2 regions of the Delftia sp. WSY_10 genome follow, and region 1 is predicted to be linked to the other one. Evidence: riboswitches for the same ligand, from Rfam matches in the RefSeq annotation. Region 1 holds a riboswitch; the other holds the start of a gene.
The links. Region 1 has a riboswitch for thiamine pyrophosphate ahead of thiC (phosphomethylpyrimidine synthase ThiC). Riboswitches for the same ligand answer to the same signal wherever they lie in the genome.
Positions count from the first base shown of each region.

Region 2: it holds a riboswitch for thiamine pyrophosphate, as region 1 does, so the genes downstream of both, ACF8ML_RS13740 (hypothetical protein) here and thiC (phosphomethylpyrimidine synthase ThiC) in region 1, are expected to answer to the same signal.

Region 1 is NZ_JBICKY010000057.1:233,697-239,149, forward strand. It holds gene ACF8ML_RS26900 (sugar ABC transporter substrate-binding protein) at 1-235, opposite strand, end outside; gene ACF8ML_RS26905 (IclR family transcriptional regulator) at 507-1,307, shown strand; gene thiC (phosphomethylpyrimidine synthase ThiC) at 1,333-3,276, opposite strand; TPP riboswitch at 3,542-3,667, opposite strand; gene ACF8ML_RS26915 (nitroreductase) at 3,730-4,392, opposite strand; gene cysE (serine O-acetyltransferase) at 4,456-5,280, opposite strand; gene ACF8ML_RS26925 (RNA methyltransferase) at 5,316-5,453, opposite strand, start outside.
Region 2 is NZ_JBICKY010000031.1:31,595-37,047, reverse strand. It holds gene ACF8ML_RS13755 (CocE/NonD family hydrolase) at 66-1,895, shown strand; gene ACF8ML_RS13750 (TetR/AcrR family transcriptional regulator) at 1,947-2,573, shown strand; gene ACF8ML_RS13745 (DUF418 domain-containing protein) at 2,570-3,619, shown strand; TPP riboswitch at 3,680-3,771, shown strand; gene ACF8ML_RS13740 (hypothetical protein) at 3,838-4,956, shown strand; gene ACF8ML_RS13735 (acyl-CoA reductase) at 4,953-5,453, shown strand, end outside.

The DNA.
Region 1 (5,453 bases):
GCTGGGCCGGGTCCTGGTTGGAGTTCACCGGCGCCAGGATGTCGACCCCGATGGCCTTCGCCATTTGCGGGAGGTAGCCGTTGTAGGCCTGCCAGAACGGCGAGGTCAGCAGCGGCAGGTTGACCCCGATCCTGCCTTGCTCCGGGCCGGGTTCCGCCGCCAGCGCCGGCCCCGCGCCTGCCAGCGCCGCCACTGAAGCCAGCGCGGCTACAGCAGACATGAGCCGGCAAACCATTGCGGAACATCCGGCCGGAACCTGGAAAACGCCGTGCAGTGCAGCCATGGAAAGTGCCTCCTCATGTGTGCCGGGACTCCGGCGGTGCCGCTGGATCGCCTTTTTGCCGATGGCGCGTGGCACATCGCTGGGGCAATTCATTCATCCATGAATTAATTATTTATAAATAAACCTCACTTCGGCAGCTATGGTTTACCCAGCCCACGCACCGCTTGCGCAGGTCCGCAGCAAAAACAGGACTTGTCCTATCCCGAACGTAAGATCTGCACGCATGAGCAAAGCACTGGACAACGCAGAAGACAGCGAGCGCTACCGCGCGCCGGCACTGGACAAGGGGCTGGACATCCTGGAGCTGCTGGCCGAGCACCCCGATGGACTGACGCGGGCCGAGATCGTCAAGGAACTGGGCCGGGGCCCCAGTGAGATCTACCGCATGCTCGAGCGGCTGGTGGCCCGGCAATATGTGATGCGCTCAGCCGGCGGCGACCGCCATGCGCTCAGCCTCAAGATGTTCGCGCTGGCGCACCGCCACCCGCCCGTCAACCGCCTCGTGACCCAGGCGCTGCCCGTCATGGATGCCTATGCGCGCCAGGCCGAGCAGTCCTGCCACCTGGGCCTCTACGACCGTGGCAATGTCCTGATCGTGGCCCAGGTCCCCGGCCCCGGGAACTGGGGCCTGTCGATCAGGCTGGGCGCACGCGTCGGGCTGCTGGACACCGGGTCAGGCCATGTGCTGCTGGCCTGCCAGACAACCGAACGCCGCACGCAGATGCTGGCCGAGCACGCGCCTTTGGAAGGCGAGGTACATCTGCCCGAGGCACAGCTGCACGACATGCTGGAACAGATACGCAGCACGGGCTACAGGCAGAGCGAAAGCCTGCAGTCCTATGGCGTGGTGGACATCTCCTGCCCCATCCTGGGACCTGACGGTCAGGCCCTGGCCGTGCTGACATCTCCCTATATCCGCCGCATCGATGGACATGCGGGCCCTTCGCTGGATGAAGCGCGCGAATGCCTGTTGCAGGCGGCACAGGAGTTGTCGTTGAACCGGCAGCCGCGCGACGGCCAGTGAGCCGCGCGCAGCCTGCCGGCTGGCGTCAACGCGCCGTCGTATCGCTGCTGGCCGCCACGATGGGGATATAGAACTCCCCGCCCGCGCGGTTGAATTCCTCGGCCTTGGCCTGCATTCCGGCGGCAATGCCTTCCTGCTCGGCCACTCCCTTGGCAGCGGCGAATTCGCGCACTTCCTGGGTGATCTTCATGGAGCAGAACTTGGGGCCGCACATGGAGCAGAAGTGCGCCACCTTGGCGCTGTCCTTGGGCAGGGTTTCGTCGTGGTAGGCCTGGGCGGTGTCGGGGTCCAGGCCCAGGTTGAACTGGTCCTGCCAGCGGAAGTCGAAGCGGGCCTGGCTCAGCGCGTCGTCGCGGGCGCGGGCGCCGGGGTGGCCCTTGGCGACGTCGGCCGCGTGGGCTGCGATCTTGTACGCGATGATGCCCTGCTTGACGTCGTCGCGGTCGGGCAGGCCCAGGTGTTCCTTGGGCGTGACGTAGCACAGCATGGCGGTGCCGAACCAGCCGATCATGGCCGCGCCGATGGCGCTGGCGATGTGGTCGTAGCCGGGGGCGATGTCGATGGTCAGCGGGCCCAGGGTGTAGAACGGCGCCTCGTGGCAGTGCTTGAGCTGCTCGGTCATGTTGGCCTGGATCATGTGCATGGGCACGTGGCCGGGGCCTTCGATCATGGTCTGCACGTCGTGCTTCCAGGCCAGCTGGGTCAGCTCGCCCAGGGTTTTGAGTTCGGCGAACTGGGCTTCGTCATTGGCGTCCGAGGCGCTGCCGGGGCGCAGGCCGTCGCCCAGCGAGAAGCTGACGTCGTACTGCTTCATGATGTCGCAGATGTCCTCGAAGTGCTCGTACAGGAAGCTCTCGCGGTGGTGGGCCATGCACCACTTGGCCATGATGGAGCCGCCGCGCGAGACGATGCCCGTGCGGCGCTGGGCCGTGAGGTGGATGTACGCCAGACGCACGCCGGCGTGGATGGTGAAGTAGTCCACGCCCTGCTCGGCCTGCTCGATCAGGGTGTCGCGGAAGATGGGCCAGGTCAGGTCCTCGGCGATGCCGCCCACTTTCTCCAGCGCCTGGTAGATGGGCACGGTGCCGATGGGCACGGGCGAGTTGCGGATGATCCAGTCGCGCGTGGTGTGGATGTTCTTGCCGGTGGACAGGTCCATCACGTTGTCCGCGCCCCAGCGGATGGCCCAGACCAGCTTCTCGACCTCTTCCTCGATGCTGGAGGTGACGGCCGAGTTGCCGATGTTGGCGTTGATCTTGACCTTGAAGTTGCGCCCGATGGCCATGGGCTCGATCTCGGGGTGGTTGATGTTGGCCGGGATGATGGCGCGGCCGCGCGCCACTTCGTCGCGCACGAATTCGGGCGTGATGATCTTGGGGATGGCGGCGCCCAGGCCGTTGCCGGCCAGGCGCGCCTCGCGCGCGGCGTCCTGCTGGTACTCGGCCATCCATTCGCGTCGGCCGTTCTCGCGCAGGGCCACGTATTCCATCTCGGGCGTGATGATGCCCTTGCGCGCGTAGTGCATCTGGGTGACGTTGCCACCGCTCTTGGCGCGGCGCGGCTGGCGCTGCAGCGATGCGGCCTCGGCCCGCAGGCGGGCCACGCGCTCGTCTTCCTCGCCGCGCTTGCCGCCGTCGTCCAGGGCCTGGCGCAGGCGGCCGGCGTAGTACTCGCTGTCGCCGCGCGACTCGATCCAGGCATTGCGCACGCCCGGCAGGCCGCTGCGCACGTCGATGGCCACGGCCGGATCGGTGTAGGGGCCCGAGGTGTCATAGACGCTGACCTGCTCGCCATTGGTCAGCTGGATATCGCGCACGGGCACGTTGAGGCCGCTATGCAAGCTGCCTTGCAGATAGCTCTTGGTGGAGGCCGGGAACGGCTTGCGCGACTGCGCCAGCAGGTCGGAAAAACGCTGTGCGTCGGGAGCTTCGCCGGCTGCGGGGGTGAAGATGGAATCGGGAGCGTTCATGTCGGGTTCCTTGCGTTCAAAGCGTCGATCAACAACGCTCCGGGAACCGGACACTCCTTGGGCTGTGCCAAAGGCCGCGCACCGGGCTATGCCAGTGTGGGCCTGCCAGGGCCGTATGGCCTTGGCCCCTGGTTGCCACGCACGCCAAGGCGCACGAGCAGCCTTGGTTGGCAAGGGTCGATGCGCATCGGATGGTGGCCTGCCTGGCCGTTGCGGCCCTGCGTGTATCCGCCGTGGCGGACTTCCATCCTCTGACTTCGGCCCCGCTTCAGGGTCCCGCTCTTCTTCCGCCGGTATCAACCGGATCAAGTTCGTCGGGTTCGCCGCCTGGCCCATGCAGCGCATGGACCGGTTGGCATCTCAGTGCATCAGCACACCCCGGAGCAGCGGCAAGTATAGGGGATGGTTGGCGGCCCATCGCCTGCGGGTTTGCCCAGGGGCCATGCGCCGCCGTCAGTCAAAGCCGCGCAGCGCACCCCATTCGGCCAGCGGAGCGCGCGTGGCGCGCCAGCCGTTGATGGGGGCGCTCTTGTCCTCGTAGCCCAGCGCAATGCCGAAGGCCACGTGGTAGCCCTCGGGCAGCGCCAGCGCCTGGGTCACGGCGTCGTTGTAGCGGCGCCAGAAGCCCTGGGCGCAGGTGGCCAGGCCATTGGCGCAGGCCAGCAGCATGAAGGACTGCAGGTAGATGCCCAGGTCCACCCATTGCGGCAGGCCCATGCGCTCGTCCACGGCCACGATCAGGCCCACGGGCGCGCCGAAGAACTGGCCGTTGCGCGCCAGCTGCTCCAGCCGCGCGGGCTTGTCGTCGCGCGGAATGCCCAGCGACTGGTACAGCTCTTCGCCATTGGCAAATCGCCGGCTGCGGTAGGGCTCCCAGAGATTGGGCGGGTAGGACAGGCCGGGCTGGGCGTCCTGGGGCTCGGCTTCGGCAACGGCGGTCAGCAGCTGCTGCAGCGGCTCGCCCGTCAGCGCCAGCACGCGCCAGGGCTGCAGGTTGCCGCCCGAGGCCGCATTGGCCGACTGTTCCATCAGGGTGCGCACCAGCGCCGCATCGGGCGACTGGGGCAGGAAGGCGCGCACGGAGCGGCGCGCATGCAAGGCCTGTTCAACGTTCATGCTGGTCGGAGTCTCCGGTCTTCTTAGGGGATCTTGGGGGATCTTTGGTGATCTTGTGCAGGCCTACTTGCCCATGATCTGGTCGATCTTGTCCTTCTGGAAGGCCTGCGGGCGCTCGGATTCGCACGGCACGCAGTCGCCCACCTTGCTGCCGGCCGAGAGCTTGGCAATGGCCTCCCACAGCAGCGCGATCTGCTGCTCATGCGCGGCCGCGCCGTCGCTCAGGCCGCGCATGGCCTGGGCCACGGGGTCCATTTCCTGGGTGATGCCGTAGGCCGTGAACGGCTGGGGCGCGGCAGAGGCCGGGACCTTGATGGACTCGGCCTTGGCCGATGCCGGGTCGTGCTCGGTCACGTCGGCGCTGTGGCCGTTCTTGCTGGCGATGATGCGCGCCGGAATGCCCACCGCCGTGGCGCCTGCGGGCACGGGCTTGATGACCACGGCATTGCTGCCGATCTTGGCACCGTCGCCCACCTCGAAGCCGCCCAGCACCTTGGCGCCCGCGCTGACCACCACATCGCGGCCCAGCGTGGGATGGCGCTTGGCGCCCTTGTACAGCGAGGTGCCACCCAGGGTCACGCCGTGGTAGATGGTGCAGCCGTCGCCGACCACGGCCGTCTCGCCGATAACGACGCCCATGCCGTGGTCGATGAAGACGCGCTCACCGATGACGGCGCCGGGGTGGATCTCGATGCCCGTGAGCCAGCGGCCAATGTGCGAGATGAAGCGCCCCAGCCACTTGAGGCCATGGTTCCAGCACCAGTGCGCCGGGCGCTGCAGCCAGATCGCATGCAGACCCGGATAACAGGTGATGACCTCCCAGGTGCTGCGTGCCGCAGGGTCGCGGTCGAGGATGCACTGGATATCGGAGCGCAGGCGGTCAAGCATCTAGGGGCTGGTTATTGTTGACAAGACCGCTCAGTCTAGCGTTTCGGTGGGGTGCTCTGCAGCATGGCCTTCGCAACACCGCGCAGGATGTGGATTTCCTCGGCGGTCAGTTGCGAGCGGTTGAAAAGCTGGTTGAGGCGCGGCATCAGCTTCTTGGGCGCGGCCGGATCCAG
Region 2 (5,453 bases), on a different contig from region 1:
ACGGTCCTACATTGCGGCCTGCCCCCTTGCGGGCATGACTGCATCAGCAACCAGGAGGACCATCCATGATGACTTTTCGCCATTCCCGCGCGTGGCTCGGCGCGGCCGGCATCGCCACCCTTGCCCTGGGCCTTGCGGCCTGCGGCGGGGGCTCTTCGGGCAGCACCAACCCCGGGCCGCGCATCTGGGGCTACATCCAGCTGCCTGACGGCAACAAGATGCGCTATTCGGTGGTCTTTCCCAAGGGGCCGGGGCCGTTTCCCGTGCTGATGGAGTACGACGGCTACGGATCGGGCTCGGTCACGGACCAGACCACCCAGGAATGGACCAAGGAAGGCTATGCCGTGATGGGCCTGAACGTGCCCGGCACGGGCTGCTCCACGGGCGAGAACCAGTGGGCCGACGCCTCCGTGGGCGCGGCCGGGGCGCACGCGGTGGAGTGGGCTGCGCGCCAGGCGTGGTCCACGGGCAAGGTGGGCATGGTGGGCTATTCATACTCGGGCTACGACCAGCTGTGGGTGGCGGCCCAGCGTCCGCCCAGCCTCAAGGCGATTGCTCCTGGCAAGAACGTGGCCGATCCCTACCGCGACGTGGCCTATCCGGGCGGCATCCAGAACATCGGCTTTCCCGCCAATTGGTGGGGGCAGTTCCCCGCGATATGGCGCAAGGCCGCCGAGGACGCCAAGGCTCTGGACGGCGATACCGGATGCGCCCAGGTGGTGGAGGACAACATCCGCAAGATCCAGCGCCCCGACCTGGACATGGCGCGCTGGCTGGACGAGGACCGCTTCTTCGGCGCCCGCTACGCGCGCAAGAGCGCCATGTACACCACGCACCGCATCGACATTCCCACGCTGGGCACCCAGTCCTGGCAGGACGAGCAGGTGGGCACCCGCATGGGCTACTACGAGGACAGCATCGCCCCGGACAAGATGTGGCTGATCAGCTCCAACGGCGACCATCACACCGACAGCGCCCCCTTTATTCGCGAGACCATGAAGCGCTTTTACGCGCGCTTTCTCAAGGGCGAGAGCAATGGCTTCGAGCACACGCCGCGCGTGCTGCTGGCGCAGGAAATGCAGTGGATGAACGGTGGGGGCGACTATGGGCAGCTGCGCCCCTCGGCCGTGGCCAGCTTTGACCGGCTGCCCGTGCGCGTCACGCCCATGACGCTGTGGCTGCAGCCGGGCGGCGGGCTGGGCGATGCGCCCCCGCAGGCCGAGCGCCAATCGGCCAGCTACCGCTACCCGCTGCCGGGCGCCGATGCCAACCATCCCGACGCGGACACCGAGTCCGGCGCGGGCCAATGGATGGCCAGCCCCGCCGGGCAGGGCCTGCTGCGCTTTACCACGGCCCCGCTGCCGCGCGCGCTGAGCTTTTATGGCGAGGCCTCGCTGGACCTGTGGCTCAGCGCCACGGCCGGCGATACCGATGTGCAGGTCACCGTCTCGGAGGTGCGTCCCGACGGCCAGGAGATGTTCGTGCAGCGCGGCTGGCTGCGTGCTTCCATGCGCGCGCTGGACGGCCAGCGCTCCACCGCCTTGCGGCCCTGGGGCGATTTCACCGAGGCCGCCGTGCGCCCGCTGCGCCCCGGCGAGCCCACGCTGATGCGCGTGGAAATCCAGAAATTCGCCCATGTGTTCCGCGCGGGCTCCAGCCTGCGCGTGACCCTGGACACGCCTTCGCAGACCGGGTACTGGGCCTTCGACCATCTGTCCACGCCTTCGACCAACACCGTCTGGCTGGACCGCAGCCGGCCGTCGAAGATCGTGCTGGGCCACATCGCCTATGCCCATGAGCGGCAGCTGCCGGACTGCCGGCGCATGCTGCGCCAGCCCTGCAGGCCCAACGAGGAGGCCGTTCCTTCGGGCGTGGGCCCCCTGCCGCCGCTGTGATTTCATGCCCCGGTGTTGACCATGAATGAACGTTCGTTCATCATTCGGGGCATGAAAAAGAAAGAAGACATCAGCGAGCGCCGGGCTGTCATCGTGGAGGCCGCCCTGCAGTGTTTCGTGGAGCGCGGCTTTCACTGCACCAGCATGCGCGACATCGCGCAGGCTGCCTCGGTGAGCCTGGGCAATCTGTACAACCACTTCGACAGCAAGCAGGCCTTGATTGCCGAGGTCGCCACGCAGGAGCAGACCGAGCTGCTGCCCTTGCTTCAGGCGCTGGAGCGGGCCGCAGCCCCTTCGCTGCCGGTGGTGGCGCAATTCCTGGCCGCCTACCAGGCGCTGTGCCGTCAGCGGGAATGGGCCGTGCTCAGCGCCGAGTGCCTGTCCGAGATCGCGCGTTCGCCGGGCCTGGCGCCGGCCTTCGAGGCCAACCGCAGGCGCATGCTCGACGGCCTGGCAGGCTTCATGGAGCGCGGGGCGCAGCAGGGCCTCTTGCGGCCCGCCGTGCCCGTGCGCCTGGCCGCGCAACTGCTGCTGGATGCCGTGGAAAGCGATGCGCTGCGCTTTGCGCTGGCGGTGACGCCGCAAGAAGACGCGGGGGCGGATGAAGGGGTCGATGTGCTGCATCCCGCCTTGCTGGCCTGCCTTCTTGGAGGCGAGGCACGGGGAGACGCGACATGAGGCATGCCACCGGCAGGGGCGCCCGCCTGGCGGGGCTGGACCTGGCGCGCTACCTGGCGCTGGCAGGTATGGTGTTCGTCAACTTCAAGCAGGCCATGCATCCCGCGCTGCAGGAGCCGGGCTGGCTGCTGTCGTTCTTCCATTTCCTGGAGGGCAAGGCCTCGGCCACCTTCGTGGTGCTGGCAGGCCTGGGCCTGGTGCTGGCCACGCGCTCGCTGGAGCCGGCCACGGCGCGCCTCTGGACGCTGCGCCGCGCGCTGTTCCTGCTGGTGGCCGGTGGCATGAACCTGGTGATCTTTCCGGCCGACATCATTCACTACTACGCGGTGTATTTCGTGCTGGCCATCGCCTGGCTGCAGGCCGGCGCAAGGGCGCTGCTGGCCGGCATGGCGGCCGTGGCCATGCTGTCCGCCTGGGCCTTGCTGCAGCTGGACTACAGCCAGGGCTGGGACTGGGCCAGCCTGTCCTACCAGGGCCTGTGGGAGCCGGCCGGCTTTGCGCGCAACCTGCTGTTCAACGGCTTCCATCCGGTGCTGCCCTGGTTTGCGTTCTTCCTCTGCGGCATGCTGCTGGCGCGCCTGCCGCTGGCCGAGCCGCGGGTGCAATGGGGTCTGGTGGCTTGCGGTGTAGCGATGGTGGGCTTGGCCTGCGCCGTCTCGGCACTTGCGGCACAGAGTGAATGGGCTCCCTGGCTGGCCACCGGCCCCATGCCGCCCGGCCCTGCCTACCTGCTGATGGGCCTGGGCTGCGCCAGCATTGCCATCGGCGCCTGCCTGCGGCTGGCCGACCGCTGGCCCGGTGGACCGTGGCGCGGCCTGCTGCCGGCCGGGCGCATGACGCTGACCCTGTACCTGGCCCACATCCTCATCGGCATGGGGCTGCTGGAGGCCATGGGCGCGCTGGACGGATCGCGCAGCCTGCGCGAAGTGGCCGTGGCCGCCGCGCTGTACGTGATCATCGCCAGCCTGGCCGCCTGGGCCTGGAGCAAGAAGGTGGCGCAGGGGCCCGTGGAATGGGTGATGCGGCGGCTGACGGCACTGGGTTGACGCAGTCTTGCAGGGCGATGGCCCCGGGCCTGCGGCGTTGGCGACCCTGCTGTAAGATAGCCCTCCGCTCCGGGGTGCACGCCAGTGCTGAGATCCACACCCGAGAACTTGAACCGGGTCATTCCGGCGGAAGAAGAGCTTGCACCCCTGCGTGGCCGCCCATGCGCCACGGGCGGGGCGCCTTCGGAGCATCACGTCCCAGCTCTCGAAGGAATTCCATGGACAAGGCCCGGCCCCAGGCGGCTTCTCTGGTCGCAGACCTGCTTGCATTCATTGCCATGGACGGCTGCACCGACGAGCAGTTCGATGCACTGGCCCTGCGGCTGTTCGCCTACCAATACGAATCGAATGCGCCGTTTCGCAGCTTCTGCCAGCGGCGCGGCGCCACGCTGCGCAATGTGAAGACCTGGAGCGACATTCCCGCCGTGCCCATCGATGCGTTCAAGGCCATGGAGCTGCGCAGCGAGCCGGCCTCGCCCGCGGAGCGCGTGTTCATGACCAGCGGCACCACGGGCCAGGCCAAGGGACTGTCCGCGCGCGGGCGCCACTTCCATCCCGCGCTCGATGTCTACGATGCGTCGATGACGCGCAACTTCGCGCAGCGCTTCATGGCCGGGCACGAACGCCTGCCCATGGGCATCCTCTTTCCCGACGAGCAGGCCATGCCCAACTCTTCGCTGGCCCACTACCTGGCGCTGGCCAAGACGGAATTCGGCACTCCCGACAGCCGCTACTTCCTCACCCCCGACGGCCTGGACATGCCCGGCCTGTGCGCCGTGCTGGAGGAATCCGAGCGCAGCGGCCGCCCCTATGCGCTGCTGGGCGCCAGCTTCAGCCTGGTGCATGTGATGGACGCACTGCGCGAGCAAGGCCGCAGCTTTTGCCTGCCGCCGGGCAGCCGCATCCTGGACACGGGCGGCTACAAGGGCCAGTCGCGCGAGTTGCCGCTGGAGGACTTCTACGCCGACCTGTCCCGGCTGCTGGGCGTGCCGCGAAGCCACTGCATCAACATGTACGGCATGACCGAGTTGAGCACGCAGTTCTATGACGACGGAAATGCCACGCTGCCGTCGGTCAAGTCGGGGCCGCACTGGATACGCTCGCGCCTGGTCGAGCCCGTCACCGGCCGCAGCGTGGCGCCCGGCGAGCGCGGCATTCTCGTGCACTGCGACCTGGCCAACTACAACGCGGTCACCACCATCCTCACCGAGGACGTGGGCCTGTGGGCCGGCCATGGCGAGAACAGCGGTTTCCTGTTGCTGGGGCGTGCCGAGGGCGCAGCGGCCAAGGGCTGCTCGCTGGCGGTCGATGAATTCGTGAAGGCCGCTGCTGCATGACCATCGAGCGGATCACGGCCGGCTACCTGCCCGAACTGCCTGGTTTGCGCGAGGACGAGGTGCAGTGGCATGTGCTGCCCTTCGAACGCGGCGGCGTGCGGCTGGAAGTCTCCGTGCCCCTGCTGACCGGCCCGCAGATGCATGCGCTGGCGGCCCACGTGCGGCGTGCCGCCGACCGCCACCTCAGGGCCATGCCCGTGGCCGAGATCATCGACGCCATCGACCGTGCCATTGCCCGCCTGCTGGACCGCAGCGATCCCTATCGGCGCCAGGCCGAGGCCTGGCTGCCCGTGGTCAGCGGCTATGACGCCGACATGGTGCGCCTGGGGCTGACGGGCTTCTTCAAGACCTTCCGCGCCGCGCAGCTGCGGCGCTTCGTGGCCGAGGACTTTGCCAACCCGGCCGTGCTGGACGGCTTCCAGCCCGCGCCCAAGGGCGGCGCGGTGCGCGCCTTCGGGCCCGACCTGCTGATGCACAGCTGGGCCGGCAATGTGCCT